3 regions of the Dokdonella aquatica genome follow, and region 2 is predicted to be linked to each of the others. Evidence: predicted binding sites of a transcription regulator. Region 2 holds the regulator's gene; each other region holds the start of a gene.
What was found. Region 2 encodes sigma-54, which starts transcription at its own class of promoters, with help from an activator protein. Its sites were predicted from a motif close to TGGCACGNGCNTTGC; they were not measured.

Region 1 (6,188 bases), 2.3 Mb from region 2:
GTGCGGCACGGCGACCGCGTACTCGGCTTCGACGCGCTCATCGACGAGGTCTGGTCGCCCGCGGTCGTCGGCGAGGAAACCGTCACCCAGCGCGTCAAGCTGCTGCGCCAGGCACTCGGCGACGACGGCCGCCAGTCGCGCTACGTGCGCTCGGTACGCGGCAGCGGTTACCAGCTGTGCCACGTACCCGAGCCGCTCGTGGACGACGTGGTCGGCGCACCGGCGCCCGCGACGGCATCCGCAGCGCCACGCGGTATCGCCGCGAGGCGCGCGATCGTCGTGTCCGTCGCGGTCGTGCTCGTGGCGGCCGCGGTCATCGTCCTCGTGCTGCGCGCTCGCCCGCAGGTACCGCCTGCGCCGATGGCGGACACCTCCGACGATGCGCTCGCCCGCGCACGCCATTACGCCGCGATCGGCCAGCGCGACAACAACGAGCGCGCGATCGCGTTGTTCGAGGACGTGCTCGCGCGCACGCCGCATGATGCGGCTGCACGCATCGGTCTCAGCTTCGCGTTGTCGGCGCGCATGTGCCTCTACGACTTCCCGCCCGCCGAGGCCGAGCGTGCCGAGGCGATCGCGCGCGAACGACTCGCCGAAGCGCCCGACGATGCCGGTGCGCACGCGGCGCTGGCGTACGCGCTCGACTGCCGTGGCTTCATCGACGACGCGCTCGCCGCGTACCGGCGCGCGCACGCGCTCGATCCGGCCGGCCGTGCCGACAGCCTCGCCTCGGCGGCCAACCTGCTCGCCGTGAAAGGGCGTCTCGCGGAAGCCCTCGAGGCGAACCTCGCGGTCGGCGATGCCGGTGCACGGTTGCGCTTCCTCGAGGTACAGGTCGCGCGCACGCTCGAACTGCTCGGTTTCACGACCGTCGCCGAGCAGCGCTACGCGCGGGTCTTCCGGCTGTTTCCCGACAACGTGTTCGGCAACGTCGCCTGGCCGCGCCACCTTTTCCTGCAGGGCCGTTTCGCCGAGGCGCGTGCGGCGCTCGCCGAGGCGATGGCGCGGCCGCGCCATCCGGACCTGTTCCTGCTCGCCGGCGAACTCGCGCTGCTCGACGGTGATCGCGAAGCGGCCGCGCAGGCGTTCGGCGAGGCACGCGCCGCGCGACCGCATGCGGGCATGCCGGTGACGCTCGCGACGCTGTTCGGCGCGGCGCCGCCCGACGAGGCCTGGCGCACCGCGCGACGCGAGGTGTTGCGCCACGGCATCGACGCCGGCGACCGCTGGCCCGACAGTTGGCTCGAGCTCGCGATCCTCGAGGCCGATGGCGGGCATCACGCGGCCGCGCTCGACGCCCTCGATGCGGCGATCGCGGCCGGTTTCAGTGATCGCGCCTGGTTGCAGACCTCGCCGCTGTTCCGGCCGCTCGCCGGCGAACCGCGTTTCGCGACGGCGATCGACACGATCGGCCGCCGCGTCGCGGGCGAGCGCGAGCATGTGCTCGCGGCGAATTGGCTGCCCGCCGACCTGCTCGCCGCGCGACGCGACGCACCCGTGCGCTAGTTGCGCTTCGCGTCGTCACGCGCGGGCGGCATCGCCGCGAGCACGACGTCGCGGAAGATGCCCTGCGACTGCGGATGCGCGAAACGCTGGTTGTACGCGTTGCTCGTGATCACCGCGACGAGTTCGAGCTCGGGCACGATGAACACGTAGTTGCCGCCGTTGCCCGACATCGCCCAGGCCGGCTGCTCGCCGCCGCGATGCGGGAAGCGGAAGCGCCAGGTCTGGTAGCCGTAGTCGGCGTCGTCGCGGGCCTGCGCATGCACGTGGAGCATCGCACGCGTCCACGCCTTCGACAGCACCGCCTTGCCGGCCCAGCGACCGTCGTCGCGCAGCATCTCGCCGAGCTTCGCGAGGTCGCGGCTGCGGTAGCGCGTGCCGCCGCCACCCATGCCGGTGCCGTCGGGCGCGCGGTTCCAGGTCGACCGTGTGATGCCGAGCGGTGCCTCGATCACCTCGCGCGCGAAGGTCTCGAGCGGCTTGCCGCTCGCGCGTTCGACCGCCGCGCCGAGCAGGAACGAGCCTGCCGTGCAGTAGGCGAACGCACGGCCGTGCGGACTGCGTGCGGGCGGCGATTCCCACGGCGCGAAGCCCTTGATCGGCAGGTCGAGCGTGAAGCGGATCCAGTCCTCGCTCACGTACATGCGCTCCTCGTTGCCCGAGGAGAAGCTGTTCTCGTCGTTGCATTCGAGCAGCGAACTCATCGTGAGCAGGTCCTCGAACGTGATCGCGTCCTTGCGCGGATCCGGGTTGCGCACGGGAGCCTTGTCGCCGAACAGCGCGAACACGCGTGCCTGCGCGTCGGCGACGAGGCCGCGGTCGATCGCGGCGCCGACGAGCATCGCGGTCACGCTCTTGGTCAGCGAGCGCGTGTCGTGCAGCGTGTCGCGGTCTGTGCCGTTGAAATAGCGCTCGTGCACGAGCTTGCCGCGGTGCACGACGACGAGGCTCGTGACGCCTTTCCACGTGCCGTCGGCGATCTTCGCCTCGGCCTCGGCGAACGGTTTCGGATCCCAGCCCTGCGCGGCGGGATCGGCGACGCGCCAGCCGTCGTCGAGGCGAGTCGGCGCGTCGGCGCGGGCCGCGCCGTGGGCGAAGAAGGCGCAGGCGGCCATCAGGACGGCGATCGGGGTCGTACGCATCGGGGTGCCTCGTTCACGGGAAGGGCACGCAGTGGCGCACGGCGGCGTCTGAAGTGTCGGAAGGCTCGGTGAAGACTGGCCAAAACCATGTCGCGCGCGGCCGTCGGGCGCCGGGGTGTTCGCCGCCAGGCGGAGCAGGTCGCCGCGTCAATCGGCGTGCCAGACCATTGCACCACTATCGAGCATATTCATAGAAAGTAGATCCATTGCGGTGCATTCCATTGAGGTCTGCATCACATCGATGTTCTTATGACATTGATATGAAAGATGTTTTGCAGCGCACCAATCGTGGCATGACGGTTGCTTAACAAGCCTCACATCCGTCAACCACGAGGTCTCCATGTCTTCCGCCGCCAACGTTCTCAAGCTGATCAAGGACAAGAACATCAGTTACGTCGATCTGCGCTTCGCCGACCTGCGTGGCGGCCAGCAGCACGTGACGTTCCCGTCCGCGACGATCGACGAGTCGGTGTTCGAGGACGGCAAGATGTTCGACGGCTCCTCGATCGCGGGCTGGAAGGGCATCAACGAGTCGGACATGGTGCTGCTGCCGGATCCGGCCACGGCCTACATCGACCCGTTCCTCGCCGAGCCGACGCTGATCCTGCACTGCGACGTGCTCGAGCCGAACACGATGCAGGCGTACTCGCGCGACCCGCGCTCGCTCGCCAAGCGCGCCGAGGCCTACCTCAAGTCGACCGGCATCGCCGACACGGCGTTTTTCGGTCCCGAGCCCGAGTTCTTCCTCTTCGACTCGGTGCGCTGGCAGAACGACATGGGCAAGGTGTTCTTCGAGGTCGAGTCCGAGGAAGCCTCGTGGTCGTCGCGCACGCGCTACGCCGAAGGCAACACGGGCCACCGCCCGGCCGTCAAGGGCGGCTACTTCCCGGTGCCGCCGGTCGACTCGCTGCAGGACATCCGCACCGAGATGTGCAACGTGCTGACCGAGCTCGGCCAGGTCGTCGAAGTGCACCACCACGAGGTCGCCACGGCCGGCCAGTGCGAGATCGGCACGCGGTTCAACACGCTCACCGCGAAGGCCGACGAGCTGCTCACGCTCAAGTACGTCGTCAAGAACGTCGCCCACCGCAACGGCAAGACCGCCACGTTCATGGCCAAGCCGCTGGTCGGCGACAACGGCTCGGGCATGCACGTGCACCAGTCGCTCGCGAAGGACGGCGTCAACCTGTTCTCGGGTGACCTCTACGGCGGCCTGTCGCAGACCGCGCTCTGGTACATCGGCGGCATCTTCAAGCACGCCAAGGCGATCAACGCGTTCTCGAACTCGACCACGAACAGCTACAAGCGCCTCGTGCCGGGCTTCGAGGCGCCGGTGATGCTGGCCTACTCGGCGCGCAACCGCTCGGCGAGCTGCCGCATTCCGTTCGTGCACAACCCGAAGGGCCGCCGCATCGAGGTGCGCTTCCCGGATCCGATGAACTCGGGCTACCTCACATTCGCCGCGCTGCTCATGGCCGGCCTCGACGGCATCCTCAACAAGATCGATCCCGGCTCGCCCTCGGACAAGGATCTCTACGACCTGCCGCCCGAGGAGGAGAAGAACATCCCGCAGGTCTGCTCGAGCCTCGACCAGGCACTCGCCGCGCTCGATGCCGACCGCGAGTTCCTCAAGGCCGGCGGCGTGTTCACCGACGACTTCATCGACGGCTACATCGATCTGAAGATGCAGGAAGTCACGAAGTTCCGCGCCGCGACACACCCCATCGAATACCAGATGTACTACTCGGTCTGACCGGAGCCGGGGAGCTGGGGAGCTCCCCGGGCTTCGCGCCCGAATCCTTCGCGCCGTTCCGTTTTCCTCTCCCACCTGTCGAGGCCTGCCCATGAAGAAGCACGTACTTGCGTGTTGCATGTTCATCCCGCTCGTCGGCCTGTACGCCGCGTCCGCGAATGCCGAGGAAGCCTCCTCGCCGTTCTCCGGCTCGATCTCGCTGACCAACGACTACACGTTCCGCGGCATCACGCAGACCAACCGTGACCCCGCGCTGCAGGGAGGCTTCCAGTTCGACCACGCGAGCGGCTTCTATGCCGGTACCTGGGGCAGCAACATCAGCTGGCTCTCCGACGGCCAGGACAGCATCTCGAGCAGCGTCGAGCTCGACTTCTACACGGGCTACAAGGGCAGCTGGGGCGACAGCGTCTCCTACGACGTCGGCCTCAACTACTACTGGTACCCGGGCACGTTCCCGAGCGGCTTCAACGATGCCGATACGCTCGAAGGCTACTTCGCGGTGACGTTCGCGACGGTCACGGCCAAGTACTCGTACGCGTTCACCGACCTGTTCGGCATCTCCGATTCCGACGGCAGCGGCTACCTCGACCTCGCCTGGAACCAGCCGCTCGGCGAGACGTTCACGCTCAACCTGCATGCGGGCAAGCAGTGGATCAGCGGCTTCAGCGCCGGCGAGTACACCGACTGGAAGGTCGGCGTCACGGCCGCGCTGCCGCACGATTTCTCGATCGCCGTTGCCTACGTCGACACCAACGCCGAGGAGTCGCTCTACACGAACGCATTCGGCAAATACACGGGCAAGCAGGCCGGCATCGTCACGCTGACCAAGGCGTTCTGATCCGCGCGCCGGCCGCCGTGCGGCCGGCTCCAACCGATCCACGGGAGCGACCATGAAACTCATCACCGCCATCGTCAGACCGTTCAAGCTCGACGAGGTCCGCGAAGCGCTGTCCCAGGCCGGCGTGTCCGGCATCACCGTCACCGAGGTCAAGGGCTTCGGTCGCCAGAAGGGCCACACCGAGCTCTATCGCGGCGCCGAATACGTCGTCGACTTCCTGCCCAAGGTGAAGATCGAGACCGTCGTCACCGACGACCGCGTGGAGGCCGTCATCGAGGCCATCCAGGGCGTCGCCGGCACCGGCAAGACCGGCGACGGCAAGATCTTCGTCTCGCCCATCGAGCAGGTCATCCGCATCCGCACCGGCGAAATCGGCGCCGATGCCCTCTAACGACACCCGCGAGGACTTCATGAAAACCATCCTGTCTTCCCGGTGCCTGCACCGGTTCCTTCCGATGACCCTCGTCCTGCTCGGTGCGCTCGTGCCGGGCCTCGCCTTCGCCCAGGAAGCCGCCGCGGCGGTCGCGCCGACGGTCGACAAGGGCGACGTCGCGTGGATGCTCACCTCGACGCTGCTCGTGCTGCTCATGACCGTGCCGGGCCTCGCGCTGTTCTACGGCGGCATGGTGCGCAGCAAGAACGTGCTCTCCGTGCTCATGCAGGTGCTGGTCGTGTTCTCGCTGCTCGTCGTGCTGTGGGCCGTGTACGGTTACAGCCTCGCGTTCGCGGGCGGCAACGCGTTCATCGGCACGTTCGACAAGCTGTTCCTGTCCGGCGTCACGATCGAGTCGCTGGCCGACACGTTCACAGACAACGTCAAGCTGCCCGAGTACGTGTTCATCGCGTTCCAGTCCACGTTCGCGGGCATCACCGGCGCACTCATCGTCGGTGCCTTCGCCGAGCGCATGAAGTTCTCGGCGACGATCCTGTTCGTGGTCCTGTGGTTCACGTT
Region 2 (6,188 bases):
TCACGCGCGCGCTCGCGGCCAAGCCGCGCTTCCTGCTGCTCGACGAGCCGTTCGCGGGCATTGACCCGATCTCGGTCGTCGACATCCAGCGCATCGTGCGCCAGCTCAAGGCGCGCGGCATCGGCATCCTGATCACCGACCACAACGTGCGCGAGACGCTCGGCATCTGCGATCGTGCCTACATCATGAGTGGCGGCGGCGTGCTCACCGAGGGCGCGCCGGACGAGGTGCTCGCCAACGAGCAGGTGCGCGAGGTCTACCTCGGCCGCGAATTCCGCATGTGAGCACCTGCCCCGGCGAGCGCGGGCCACCGTCCGGTGGAGCGACACAGGCCGTGCGACGCACAGTTCGTGACGGCAGGAGCGCCGCTTCCGGCAAGATCGAGGGAAGACGCCGCCGGCGCATCGCGACGACGGTCGCACGCGGTGATGCGGCATGCCGTCGGGAGGAAACAGGTTCGGCCGAGGTCAGCCCCGGAGGTTGGACCTGCATCGCGCCGCCGTCAAGACATGACGCCCCGTTGGCTTGGCGTTAGGATTGCATGCAACTGCACTGAAGACCGCTGGGGCATGAAACCCGCGCTACAACTCCGCGTCCAGTCCCAACTGGCCCTTACGCCCCAGCTGCAGCAGGCGATCAAGCTGTTGCAGCTGTCGAGCATGGAGCTCGAGCTGGAACTGAACCTCGCGCTGGAATCGAACCCGCTTCTCGACCTCGCCGAGGCCGAGGAGGACGAAGCCACGGAGGAGGAGCAGGTCGCGCTCCAGGACTACACCGACAGCGTGCCGGTCGAGACGGCGTCGGACGCCGAACCCATCGACGCCACGCCCGATTTCGACGATGGCCCGCTCGACCTCGGCGCCGAGCGCAACGAACATCGCAATGCCGCGGGTGCCGACGACGAAGGCCTCGAGTCGCAGGACGCCGAAGCCGAGGACCTGCGCGACCACCTGCTCTGGCAGCTGAACCTGACCCCACTGTCGGCGCGAGACCGCGCCATCGCGACGGCGATCATCGAGGCGATCGGCGAGGACGGTTACCTGTCCGAGTCCAACGAGGCGATCGCGGGCAGCCTCGTCGGCCTGTTCGCGGTCGGCGAGGACGAGGTCGAGGCCGTGCGCCACCTCGTCCAGCGCTTCGACCCCGTCGGCGTCGCCTCGCGCTCGCTGCGTGAGTGCCTCGAGGTCCAGCTCGACGGTTTCGACGTCGACACACCCGGCCTCGACACCGCGCGCCAGCTCGTCGCGGAACACCTCGAGACGCTTGCCCGCAACGATCGCGCTCGCCTGTGCCAGAAACTGCGCGCGACACCCGAGCAGCTCGATGTCGCGATCGCGCTCGTGCGCTCGCTGACGCCCAAACCGGGCGCGGGTTTCTCGAGCGGCCCGTCGGAGTTCGTCGCACCCGATGCCTACGCCGTCAAGGTCAACGGACGCTGGCAGGTCTCGCTGTCGGCCAACTGCCAGCCGCGCCTCGCGATCAACGAGCATTACGCCAGCCTGATCGCGCGCGCGCGCCGCGACGATGCGAACTACCTGCGCGGCCAGCTGCAGGAAGCCCGTTGGCTCATCAAGAGCCTCAAGACGCGCGCCGAGACCATGCTCAAGGTGGCGCAGGCGATCGTGCGCGCACAGCAGGGCTTCCTCGAATTCGGCGCCGAGGCGATGCGCCCGCTCGTGCTGCGCGATGTCGCCGAGGAGATCGAGATGCACGAATCGACGGTCTCGCGCGTCACCACGCGCAAGTACCTGCACACCCCGCGCGGCACGTTCGAGTTCAAGTACTTCTTCTCGAGCGGCGTGTCGACGGTCGACGGCGGCGCCGCCTCGGCCACGGCGATCCAGGCCATGATCCGCAAGCTCATCGACGACGAGAAGGCCGCACGCCCGCTGTCGGACCAGGCGCTCGCCGCCGAACTGAACCGCCGCGGCATCAGCGTCGCGCGCCGCACCGTCGCCAAGTACCGGGAAGCCCTGAACATTCCGTCATCCAACGACCGCTGCCGGCTCGGCTGAGCGATTTCTTCACACGACGATCATGTCGTCTGGGGAACACTCGGAGCCATCGCAGGTCACACGATCAGCGCCATGCTTTTTCAAACGCCGAGGCACCTGCCGAGGCGAACCACGAAGGAGGCAGTCATGCAGATCACCGTCAAAGGCCACCAGATCGACGTCACGCCCGCGCTGCGCGAGCACGCCGAGGCGAAACTCGAGCGCTTGACGAAGCATTTCGATCACTTGCATGACGTGTCGATCGTGCTCAGCGTCGAGAAGCTGCTGCACAAGGCCGAAGCGACCCTGACCGTCTCCGGCAAGGCGCTGCATGCCGATGCCGTCGCCCCCGACATGTACGCCGCGATCGACGCACTGGCCGACAAGCTGACCAACCAGGTGCGCAAGCACAAGGAAAAGGTCACCGACCACCACAACCACGACGTACGCGACGCGCGTTACGCCTGATTCCCTGCCCGTCCCGCCGCCTCGTGCGGCGGGACACCGCGGCACGGTGGTCCACGCGCGACAACGCGCGCATGCCGATGCAATACTTCCGGCTGATTCCGCAAGACCACCCGCGATGCCCTTCCTCGAGATCCTCCCGGTCGAACGCGTGCGCGCGTGCCTCGACGTACCCGACAAGGCCACCCTGCTCGACACGCTCGCCGGCATCCTCGCAGGATCGCCCGACGACATCGGCTCGGTCCGCGATGCGCTCGTCGCGCGCGAGGCCCTCGTGTCGACCGGGCTCGGCCACGGCGTCGCGATCCCGCACGGACGCCTCGACGCCGTGTCCACACCGCGGGCGGCGTTCGTCCGCCTGGCCACGCCGATCGATTTCGGTGCGATCGACGGCAAGCCCGTCGACCTCGTCGCCGCACTCGTGGTACCGAGCCATTTCACCGACCAGCACCTGATCCTGCTCGCCGAGTTCGCCGAGCTGTTCTCCGACGCGGGCGTTACCGGAGCCTTGCGCGAGGCCGGCGATGCCGCCACGCTGCGCAGAGAGCTGGCCACCTTCAGCGCCAACCGCGTGCGAGGCCCCTGATGGACCGACTGACCGCCCGGCAACTCTACGACACCGTCGGCGAACGCATGCAGCTGCGCTGGATCGCCGGCATGCGCGGCGAGAACCGCGCCATCGAGCCCGGCGACAGCCAGTCGCGACGCCCCTCGCAGATCGGCTACCTCAACATCATCTACCCGAACAAGGTGCAGATCATCGGCACCGAGGAGCTCAACTACCTCGACAGCCTCGATCCGCGCCAGCGCTGGGAGACGGTCGAGAAGATCATGGCCTACAAGCCGATCGCGCTGCTCGTCACCAAGGACCAGCCGATCCCGGGCGACGTGCGCGAAGCGGCCGAGGAATCGCAGACGCCGCTGTGGATCAGCCCCAAGCGCGGCCACGAACTGCTGACGTACCTGCAGTACCACCTCGCGCGCGGGCTCGCGCGGCAGATCACGCTGCATGGCGTGCTCATGGAGGTGAACTCGATCGGCGTGCTGATCACGGGCGAGAGCGGCACTGGCAAGAGCGAACTCGCGCTCGAACTCATCACGCGTGGCCACCGCCTCGTCGCCGACGACGCACCCGAGTTCACGCTGATCGCGCCCGACGTCGTCGACGGCACCTGCCCCGAGATGCTGCGCGACCTGCTCGAGGTGCGTGGCCTCGGCGTGCTCAACGTGCGCGAGATGTTCGGTCACACCGCGGTCAAGCCGTCGAAGTACCTTCGCCTCATCGTCCACCTCGAGCCGATGAAGAACTTCGGCACCGGAGACGCCATGAAGCGCCTGTACGGCGACGTCGGCTACCGCGAGGTGCTCGACGTGCAGATCCCGCAGATCGTCATCCCGGTCGCCTCGGGCCGCAACATCGCCGTGCTCGCGGAAGCCGCGGTGCGCAGCCACATGCTCAAGTCCAAGGGACTGGATCCCGCACAGACCTTCGTCGACCGCCAGGCGCACCAGCTGCGCCGCCTGCCGCCGTGGTGACGCGATGAGCGAAGCAACCGGCAAGACCCGCCTCATCGTCGTCAGCGGCCTGTCCGGCTCGGGCAAGTCGGTCGCGCTGCGTACGCTCGAGGACCTCGACTACTACTGCGTCGACAACCTGCCCAGCGCGCTGATGCCGGCGTTCGTGCGCGCCGTCAGCGAGGACGCCGGCCTGCATCCCAAGCTCGCGGTCGGCGTCGACGTGCGCAACCGCGCCGACGACCTCGACCGCCTGCCCGGCGTGCTCGCCGGCCTCGCCGAGGTCGGCATCGACTACGAGCTCGTGTTCCTGGACACGCGCGACGACGTGCTCATCAAGCGCTACTCCGAGACGCGCCGCCGCCATCCACTGTCGGGCGATGGCCTCGGCCTGGCCGGTGCGATCGCGGTCGAACGCAAGCTCATGCAGCCGACCGCGGCGATCGCCGACCGCGTCATCGACACGAGCGAGCTCAACGTCCACCAGCTGCGCCGCCTCGTCATCGCCGAACTCGGCATGTCGGCCGGCACACTCACGCTGCTGTTCGAATCGTTCGCCTACAAGCGCGGCGTGCCGACCGACGCCGATTTCGTGTTCGATGCGCGCTGTCTGCCCAACCCGCACTGGAACGCCCAGTTGCGCCCGCTGACCGGGCGCGACGCGCCGGTGCGCGCCTGGCTCGAGGCGCAGGGCGACGCCGCGCTGTTCCTCGAACAGCTGCGCACGTTCCTCGACACGTGGCTGCCGCGCTTCCGCAACGAAGGTCGCAGCTACGTCACCACGTGCATCGGCTGCACCGGTGGCCGCCACCGCTCGGTCCACCTCGTCGAACGCCTCGCCGAGCACTTCCGCGGCACCTACGAGCAGGTGCTGACCTACCACCGCGAGCTCGAATGAGCTTCCGGCGCGGCCCCCTCCCGCCGGTTCTCGCACTCGGGTACCCTGCACCACTGGACGATGGCGTCCCGGGGTCCCTGCGATGAGTGTCGGTGTTCTCCTGATGACGCACGAGGCAATGGGCGAAGCACTCGTCGGCGCCGCACGCCACGTGCTCGGCAAGCTGCCGATGCCGCTCGACGTGCTCGAAGTCGGTGCCAGTGCCGATCCCGAACATACGCTGCGTGACGCCGCCGCGCACGCGCGCGGCCTCGACGAGGGCGACGGCGTGCTCGTGCTGACCGACCTCTACGGTGCCACCCCGTGCAACGTGGCCCAGCGCATGCCGTCGCTCGGCCTCAACACGCACTGCGTCTCCGGCCTCAATCTGCCGATGCTGCTGCGCGTGCTCAACTATCCCGAACAATCGCTCGACGAGCTCGCCCAGACGGCAGCCACCGGCGGGCGCGGAGGAATCTTCATCGATCATGCTTGAACAGGACATCACCATCAGCAACAAGCTCGGCCTCCATGCGCGCGCGTCGGCCAAGCTCGTGCAGACCCTGCACGGCTTCCAGTCCAGCGTGTTCATGATCCACCGCGGCAAGGAGGTCAACGCGAAGAGCATCATGGGCGTCATGATGCTCGCGGCCGGACTCGGTTCGGTCATCCGTCTGCGCGCCGAGGGCCCGGACGAGGAAGCCGCGATCGCGGCGCTCGTCGACCTCTTCGAGCGCAAGTTCGACGAGGGCCAGTAACGAACGACATCCCCGACACGCCGCGCGGACAGGGAGCGCGTGGCTCAAAGGACAAGGACCGCGAGTGCGACTCATTCTCACCGGCAGCGGTGCATCGCGTGGCAAGGCGCTCGGACGCGCTCGCCTCGAGCAGCCCAGCCGTTACCTCGTCGACGAGACTCCGCTCGACCATGCCGAAGTCGCCGACGAACTCGAGCGCCTCGACGCCGCGCTGACGATCGCGCTGGCCGAACTGCGTGCGCTGCGCGACAAGCTCGATGGTCCGCTCGCACGCGAGGTCGCCGAATTCATCGATGCGCACAGCCTGATCCTGCAGGATCCGGAATTCGTGCGCGGCCTGCACGACCTCATCGGCAAGGGCCACTACCGCGCCAGCGCCGCGCTCAAGCTGCAGCGCGACAGCCTCGTCGCCGTGTTCGAGGCGATGGACGACGCCTACCTGCGCAGCCGCCGCGAAGACATCGAGCACGTCATCGGCCGCGTGCAGGGCGCGCTCGCGCGCGAATCCAGCGTCGAGGAACGCAAGCTCGCCTCGCGCGTCGGCGAAGTGCTGGTCAGCGACACGGTCGCGCCGGCCGA
Region 3 (6,188 bases), 1.8 Mb from region 2:
CCACCGCGATCGTCTCGAGGCAGCGCAGACGCTTGCCGCGCGCGCCGCTCACGCCCTGCAGGCGACGCGCGAGCCAGCCCGCGGCGAAGATCGAGGCGACCACGATGGCGAGGCTGCCGAGCACGCGCAGCAGCGCGGTCGCGCCGTCGGGCGGAGCCGTGACGGTCTCGGCCGCGTGCGCGGCGAGCGGGGCCGCGAACAGCGCGGCGCTGGCGAGGAAGGTCTTCATCATTCCGCTCAGCGCAGCTTGCGCACGCGCTCGGCGGGGCTGATGACGTCGGTCAGGCGGATGCCGAACTTGTCGTTGACGACCACGACTTCGCCGTGCGCGACGAGCGTGCCGTTGACGAACACGTCGAGCGGCTCGCCGGCGGCGCGATCGAGCTCGACGACCGAGCCCTGGTTGAGCTGCAGCAGGTTGCGGATGCTGATGCGCGTGCGGCCGACTTCCATCGCGAGCGTGACCGGCACGTCGAGGATGACGTCGAGGTTGACCTCGGCGCCCTTCTGGTCGCCGCCGAGCTCGTCGAACTGCGCCTTGGCGTAATCGTCGCGGGCGCGCGCGGCCGGGTCGGGGGTGTCGTTCATGGTGCCGTGTCCTTGGGGGCTTCAGGGGTGGCGCGTTCGGGGCGGCGCAGCGGGTCGGCGAGGCGCACGGCGTTGTTGCCGGACGAGGTGCCGAAACGGCCGCGGTAGATGGGGATCTCCTCGGCGGTGACGGTCACGCGCTCGGGCAGGTCGATCGGGATCACGTCGCCGCGGCGCAGGCGCAGGAAGTCGCCGATGCGGATGCGCGTCTGGATCAGCGTCGCGCCGAGTTCGATCTCGGCATCGAGCACGTCCTCGCGCAGGCTGCGGCTCCAGCGCTCGTCCTTCTCGACGCGGTCGCTCTGCATGCCGGCATCGAGCGTGTCGCGGATCGGCTCGATCATCGAGTACGGATAGGCCACGTGAAGGTCGGCGGCGCCGCCGTCGAGGCCGATCTGGAAGCGCGAGACGAGCACCGTCTCGGTCGGATTGACGATGTTGGCGAACTGCGGGTTGATCTCGGAGTTGACGTACTCCCAGGTCAGCGCCATGACCGACGACCAGGCCTCGGTCATCGCCGCGAACGTCTCGCGCAGGATGATGTGGATCAGGCGCGTCTCGGTCGGCGTGAAGTCGCGACCCTCGATGCGTGCCTGGAAGCGGTTGCCGCCGAAGAAGTTCTCGACGAGGTTGAACACCAGCGCCGACTCGAGCGCCACCAGCGCGGTGCCGCGCAGCGGGTGCACGTTGACGAAGTTCATGCTCGTCGGCACGCCGAGGCCGTGCACGTAGTCGGAGTAGCGCTCCTGCTTGACGCCGCTCGAGGTGACCTCGCAATTGCGGCGCAGCAGGCCGAACAGGGCGCTGCGCAGGCCGCGCGCGAAGCGCTCGTTGATCATTTCCAGGGTCGGCAGGCGGCCGCGCACGACGCGGTCCTGGCGCGAGAAGTCGAACTGGCGCACCTCGCCCGGCGCGGCCGGGCCGGCGGCGTCGAGGTCGCCGTCCTCGACACTGTCGAGCAGTGCGTCGACCTCGTCCTTGGAGAGGATCTTGTCGGTGCTCATGTCACTGCATCACGAACGCGGTGAAGTAGACGGCTTCGATGCCGGGACGGCCGAGCTGGCCCGAGACGATGCGCTGCACCTCGGCGAGCGCATCGGTGCGCAGCTTGTCCTTGCCTTCGCGTGCGATGAGTTCGTTCGCATCCTGGCCGCTGAACAGCAGGATCAGCGCATCGCGCACGGCCGGCTCGTTGGCCTTGGCGGCATCGAGCGCGGCCTGCTCGTGCGCCATGAGCTGCACGCCGATCTGCAGGAAACGCATCGAGCCCTGATCCTTGAAGTTCACGACGAAGGCGGGATCGAGGGCGAGGTAGAGCGGATCCTTGGCCTTGACCACGGCCGGTGCGGCGGCGGCCTCGGGATGCTCGGCCTCCGCGGCGGCGTGCTTGCGCTGCTGCATGACCAGCCAGCCGATCGCACCGAGCGCACCGACGAGCAGGACGACGAGGATGATGATGAGCATCTTGCCGCCGCTCTTGGCCTGCCTGGGTTCCTTCTTTGCCGCCATGATCGCCTCGCGAGGTTTGCCTGCCCTCGTGAGAGCAAGTCGCGTGCCATTCGCGAAACGCCTCGAAAGGCCATGCCGATCAACAGCATGGTGAAAAGCAGTCGGCGCGGTGCCAATTTCTTGACTGGCCCTGGCGGCGGTATCACCACGTCGCTGTGGAGGCGCCGGCCTTCCGTCGGCGCGACCTGTCGCGAGGCGATTTCAGGTGATCGTGGCAAGCCGGCCACGCCGATGCGGCGACGCCACGGCCACGGCGTCGGTCGGCACTGCTGTCCGGGGAACGTTCGAGGCGACAGCTCGAAAACGTTGTCGCGTCGGGCTTCCGGCAATGAAATGCCGGGATGCCGACTCGTTCTCGCGGCAGACGCACGCGGCGCGATCCTTATCCCTTCTCCCTCCGGGAGAAGGTGGCCCGCAGGGCCGGATGAGGGTTCGGGATGGCGACGATGATCGGATGGGGTCTCGATCCCGCACCCTCTCCCCAACCCCTCTCCCGGAGGGCGAGGGGCTCAAGCGCAACGCCACTGCGGGAGGACGCGTCGAGCCCGTGAAGTCGCACGACGCCGAGCGCCGGGAACCACTACGCGACAGCTCCGCTGACGGGGCGACGCGATGTGCGACTTTTCCCCGGACAGCAGTGCGTCGGTCGGCGAGCCCCTGGCGGACGGCTTCAGGCGAAGTCGTCGAGCAGCCCGAGCGGTGCGGCGCGTGCCCGCGGCACGGAGACCCCATCGCTGTCGACGCCGGCCGCGTCATGCGACGCGGCGCCGAAGCGCACCTCGGCCGCGGCGTGACGGCCGTCGCGCTGCTGCGCGTTGGCCTGCGCCTGGGCCTGCCCCTGGTCGACGCTGGAGTGGCCGAGCGAGAGGCCCTGGTGCTCGAGCATGCGCTCCAGACGCGGCAGCGCGTCCTGCACGAGCATCGCGGTGATCGGGTGCTGGATCGCGAAGCGCACGTCGACGCGTTCGCCGTCGAGGCGCACGCTGACCTCGATCGGGCCGAGCTGGCGGCCCTCGATCTGCAGGCGCGCTTCCTTGAGATCGCCGGTCGCGAGCAGCATCGTGTGCTTGGCTAGGGCCTGACTCCAGGCCTCGACATCGGCAACCGGCGAGGGATCGACGACCGCGGCAGCAGGTGCCGCACCGCGCAGGGCGGGCCCGGCGACGCTGATCCAGCTGCCCTGCGACGGCGCGGGCGCTTCCGGCGCTGCCGCGCCGCGCAGCGCGATACCGAAACCGTCGTCGGCCTTGCCGAGCGCGATGCGTGTGTCCAGCGGCGCGTCGCCGGGGGTGCGCACGGCGACGGGCGTCGTGGTCGTCGCGGCCTCGCGTGTCGCGGATGCGCCACGGCGTGCCACGGACAAGGTCTGTGTGGGAGGTGCTGCATCGATCGCGTCGGCGAGCGCGGCAAGGTCGACTGCCGTCATCCTCGACGACGCGGCATCGACCGACGCCGGCGGCGGAGTCGGCACCGGGGCCGTCGCGAACGAGAAGCGCGGCGGACGAGGCGCGACCGGCAGCGTCGGTGCATCGAAACGTCGCTGCTTGCGCGTGCCGTCGCGATCGTCGACACGCTCGGAGATCGCGAGCCGTCCCGCCACGGGATCCGGCTCGACCGCATCGGTGGATGCGGATGCAGCCGCCTGGAGGGGGACGCGGGCGTTGCGCGAATCGCCCGACACCGGTTCGACGGCGATCGCACGCGACTGCGCAAGCCACGGCAGCAGGACGGCAGGAGCCGTCGCGTCCGCGGGCACGTCGTCTTCGTAGTCGATTTCGAGCGCGGGTGGGTCGCGCGTGTCGTCCTCGCGCAGGTCGACAGGCGCGCCGTCCGCGTCGTCGACGGGCTCGGTACGGCCGCCGAGGAGACCGGCGAGCGCGCCACCGAATGCCGCGGGGGCGTCGTGTGCGGCGGCGGCCGTCGCCTTGGCCGGTGAAGCCGGTGCGCTGCGCGTGATCGCGTCCATCAAGGTCGTGTCCATCAGGTCGGCATGCCGTTCGTGGATGTCATCGGTCGTGCTCGTCGCGGGCGGCGTCGCGCGCCGCGCGTTGCAGCGCGCGTTCGTCGGCTTCGCCCTGGTCGTGGCGGTCCTCGACGCGGCGCTGCTCGTCGGTCAGGCGCTGCACGACGTTGTCGAGTGCCTTGGACTGGGCCTGAACCTGCAGGAAGCGCTTGCGCTCCTCCTCGAGCAGGCGTTTTTGCCGCGCGATCTGCGCGTGCTGGAACGTGATCGCCTCGTTGATGCGGTCGAGGAAACGGCGTCGGTTGACGAGCGCGGCGACGTTGGTCGCGGCGGGTTCGGCATCGAGGTATTCGGCGCGGAAGCGCTCGAGCTCGGCGAGCTGCGCCTCCTCGCCTTCGACGCCGCGCATGCGCTCGGCGAGCTTGCGCGTGGCCTCGTCGGTGCGGTCGCCGGCGAGATCGGCGAGCTGGGTCATGCGTCCGACGCGCGTCACGCGGCGACCCTCCTCGCGCCGAGCATCGAGTCGAGCTCGCGCACGGAATCGGCGTAGGCGTTGGGCGTGCGCACGTCCTGCTGCATGAACGCCGAGACCTCGGGCCAGCGCGCGATCGCCTCGTCGACGCGCGGGTCGCTGCCCTTCTGGTAGGCGCCGACGCTGATGAGGTCGCGGTTCTGGCGGTAGCTCGAGTAGAGCTGGCGGAAGCGTCGCGACGCCGCGAGCTGCTCGGGCGTGACGACGGCCGGCATGACGCGGCTGATCGAGGCGTCGACGTCGATCGCGGGGTACTGGCCACCTTCGGCGAGTTCGCGCGACAGCACGATGTGGCCGTCGAGGATCGCGCGCGCGGCGTCGGCGATCGGATCGTGGCGGTAATCGTCGCCTTCGGTGAGCACGGTGTAGAACGCGGTGATCGAGCCGCGGCCGCTGGCGTCGTTGCCGGCGCGCTCGACCAGCGCGGGCAGCTTCGCGAATACCGACGGCGGATAGCCCTTGGTCGCGGGCGGCTCGCCGATCGCGAGCGAGATCTCGCGCTGCGCCTGCGCGAAGCGCGTCAGCGAATCCATGAGCAGCAGCACCTTGAGGCCGCGGTCGCGGAAATGCTCGGCGATCGTCGTGGCCAGCCAAGCGCCGCGCAGGCGCATGAGCGGCGGCGCGTCGGCCGGTGCGGCGACCACGGCGGCGCGCTGCATGCCCTCGGGACCGAGGATCTCCTGCACGAATTCCTTCACTTCGCGGCCGCGCTCGCCGATCAGGCCGACCACGATCACGTCGGCATCGGTGAAGCGCGTCATCATGCCGAGCAGCGTGCTCTTGCCGACGCCGCTGCCCGCGAACAGGCCCATGCGCTGGCCGCGACCGACCGTGAGCAGCGCATTGATCGAGCGCACGCCGACATCGAGCGGCTCGTGGATCGGATGGCGCAGCATCGGATTGATCGGGTTGCCGGTCAGGCGCGCGCGGCCGTCGCACTGCAGCGGACCCTTGCCGTCGAGCGGACGTCCCGCGGCGTCGATGACGCGGCCGAGCATGGCCGTGCCGACCGGCACCTCGGAGACGGTCTCGTAGGGACGCACGCGTGCGTTCGGCAACAGGCCGTGCATCTCGCCCGCCGGCATCAGGAACAGTTTCTCTCCCGAGAAGCCGACCACCTCGGTGTCGATGCGCGAGCCGTCGGCGTTGAGCACGAGGCAGCGGCCTCCGAGCGGTGCCTCGCAGCCGACCGCCTCGAGGGTCAGGCCGATCACGCGGCGCAGCGTGCCGTCGGCGACCAGCGGTTTCTCGGGACCCAGCTGCGCGCGCTGCGTCGCGAGCGCGGCGGCCCAGCGCGCGTGGCTTCGCGCCTTGCGGGCGGCCAGCATAATCACGCAGCCTCCGGCGGTGCCGCGGCGTCGCGGCCGAGCACCTCGTCGAGCACGGTCGCGATGCGTGTCTCGACGCTCGCGTCGATCTGGGTCGCCTCGGCCTGCACGAGGCAGCCGCCGCGCGAGAGTTTCGGGTCTTCGAGAATCTCCCAGGCGTGCCCACCCTCGCCCGGCGCGAGGTGCTCGCGCACGAGCGCGGCATCGCCGGGCTGCAGGCGGATGCGCACCTGGCGCGCGTAGGCGGGCAACGCGGCGAGCGCGCTGC

Region 1: a site for sigma-54 is predicted at 2,935-2,949, ahead of glnA (type I glutamate--ammonia ligase). Genes of this name have one in related genera too.
Region 3: a site for sigma-54 is predicted at 2,132-2,146, ahead of ACQQ2N_RS05450 (flagellar basal body-associated FliL family protein). Genes of this name have one in related genera too.

What each region holds. Positions count from the first base shown of each region.
Region 1 covers NZ_CP197094.1:790,549-796,736, reverse strand. The annotation lists gene ACQQ2N_RS03540 (winged helix-turn-helix domain-containing protein) at 1-1,506, shown strand, start outside; gene ACQQ2N_RS03535 (serine hydrolase domain-containing protein) at 1,503-2,645, opposite strand; gene glnA (type I glutamate--ammonia ligase) at 2,986-4,398, shown strand; gene ACQQ2N_RS03525 (TorF family putative porin) at 4,490-5,236, shown strand; gene ACQQ2N_RS03520 (P-II family nitrogen regulator) at 5,289-5,627, shown strand; gene ACQQ2N_RS03515 (ammonium transporter) at 5,692-6,188, shown strand, end outside.
Region 2 covers NZ_CP197094.1:3,061,682-3,067,869, reverse strand. The annotation lists gene lptB (LPS export ABC transporter ATP-binding protein) at 1-284, shown strand, start outside; gene ACQQ2N_RS13700 (RNA polymerase factor sigma-54) at 570-2,015, shown strand; gene hpf (ribosome hibernation-promoting factor, HPF/YfiA family) at 2,142-2,462, shown strand; gene ACQQ2N_RS13690 (PTS sugar transporter subunit IIA) at 2,578-3,045, shown strand; gene hprK (HPr(Ser) kinase/phosphatase) at 3,042-3,995, shown strand; gene rapZ (RNase adapter RapZ) at 4,000-4,872, shown strand; gene ACQQ2N_RS13675 (PTS sugar transporter subunit IIA) at 4,955-5,347, shown strand; gene ACQQ2N_RS13670 (HPr family phosphocarrier protein) at 5,340-5,609, shown strand; gene ptsP (phosphoenolpyruvate--protein phosphotransferase) at 5,674-6,188, shown strand, end outside.
Region 3 covers NZ_CP197094.1:1,220,932-1,227,119, forward strand. The annotation lists gene fliO (flagellar biosynthetic protein FliO) at 1-229, opposite strand, end outside; gene fliN (flagellar motor switch protein FliN) at 238-588, opposite strand; gene fliM (flagellar motor switch protein FliM) at 585-1,592, opposite strand; gene ACQQ2N_RS05450 (flagellar basal body-associated FliL family protein) at 1,594-2,097, opposite strand; gene ACQQ2N_RS05455 (flagellar hook-length control protein FliK) at 2,768-4,078, opposite strand; gene fliJ (flagellar export protein FliJ) at 4,104-4,553, opposite strand; gene fliI (flagellar protein export ATPase FliI) at 4,550-5,917, opposite strand; gene ACQQ2N_RS05470 (FliH/SctL family protein) at 5,923-6,188, opposite strand, start outside.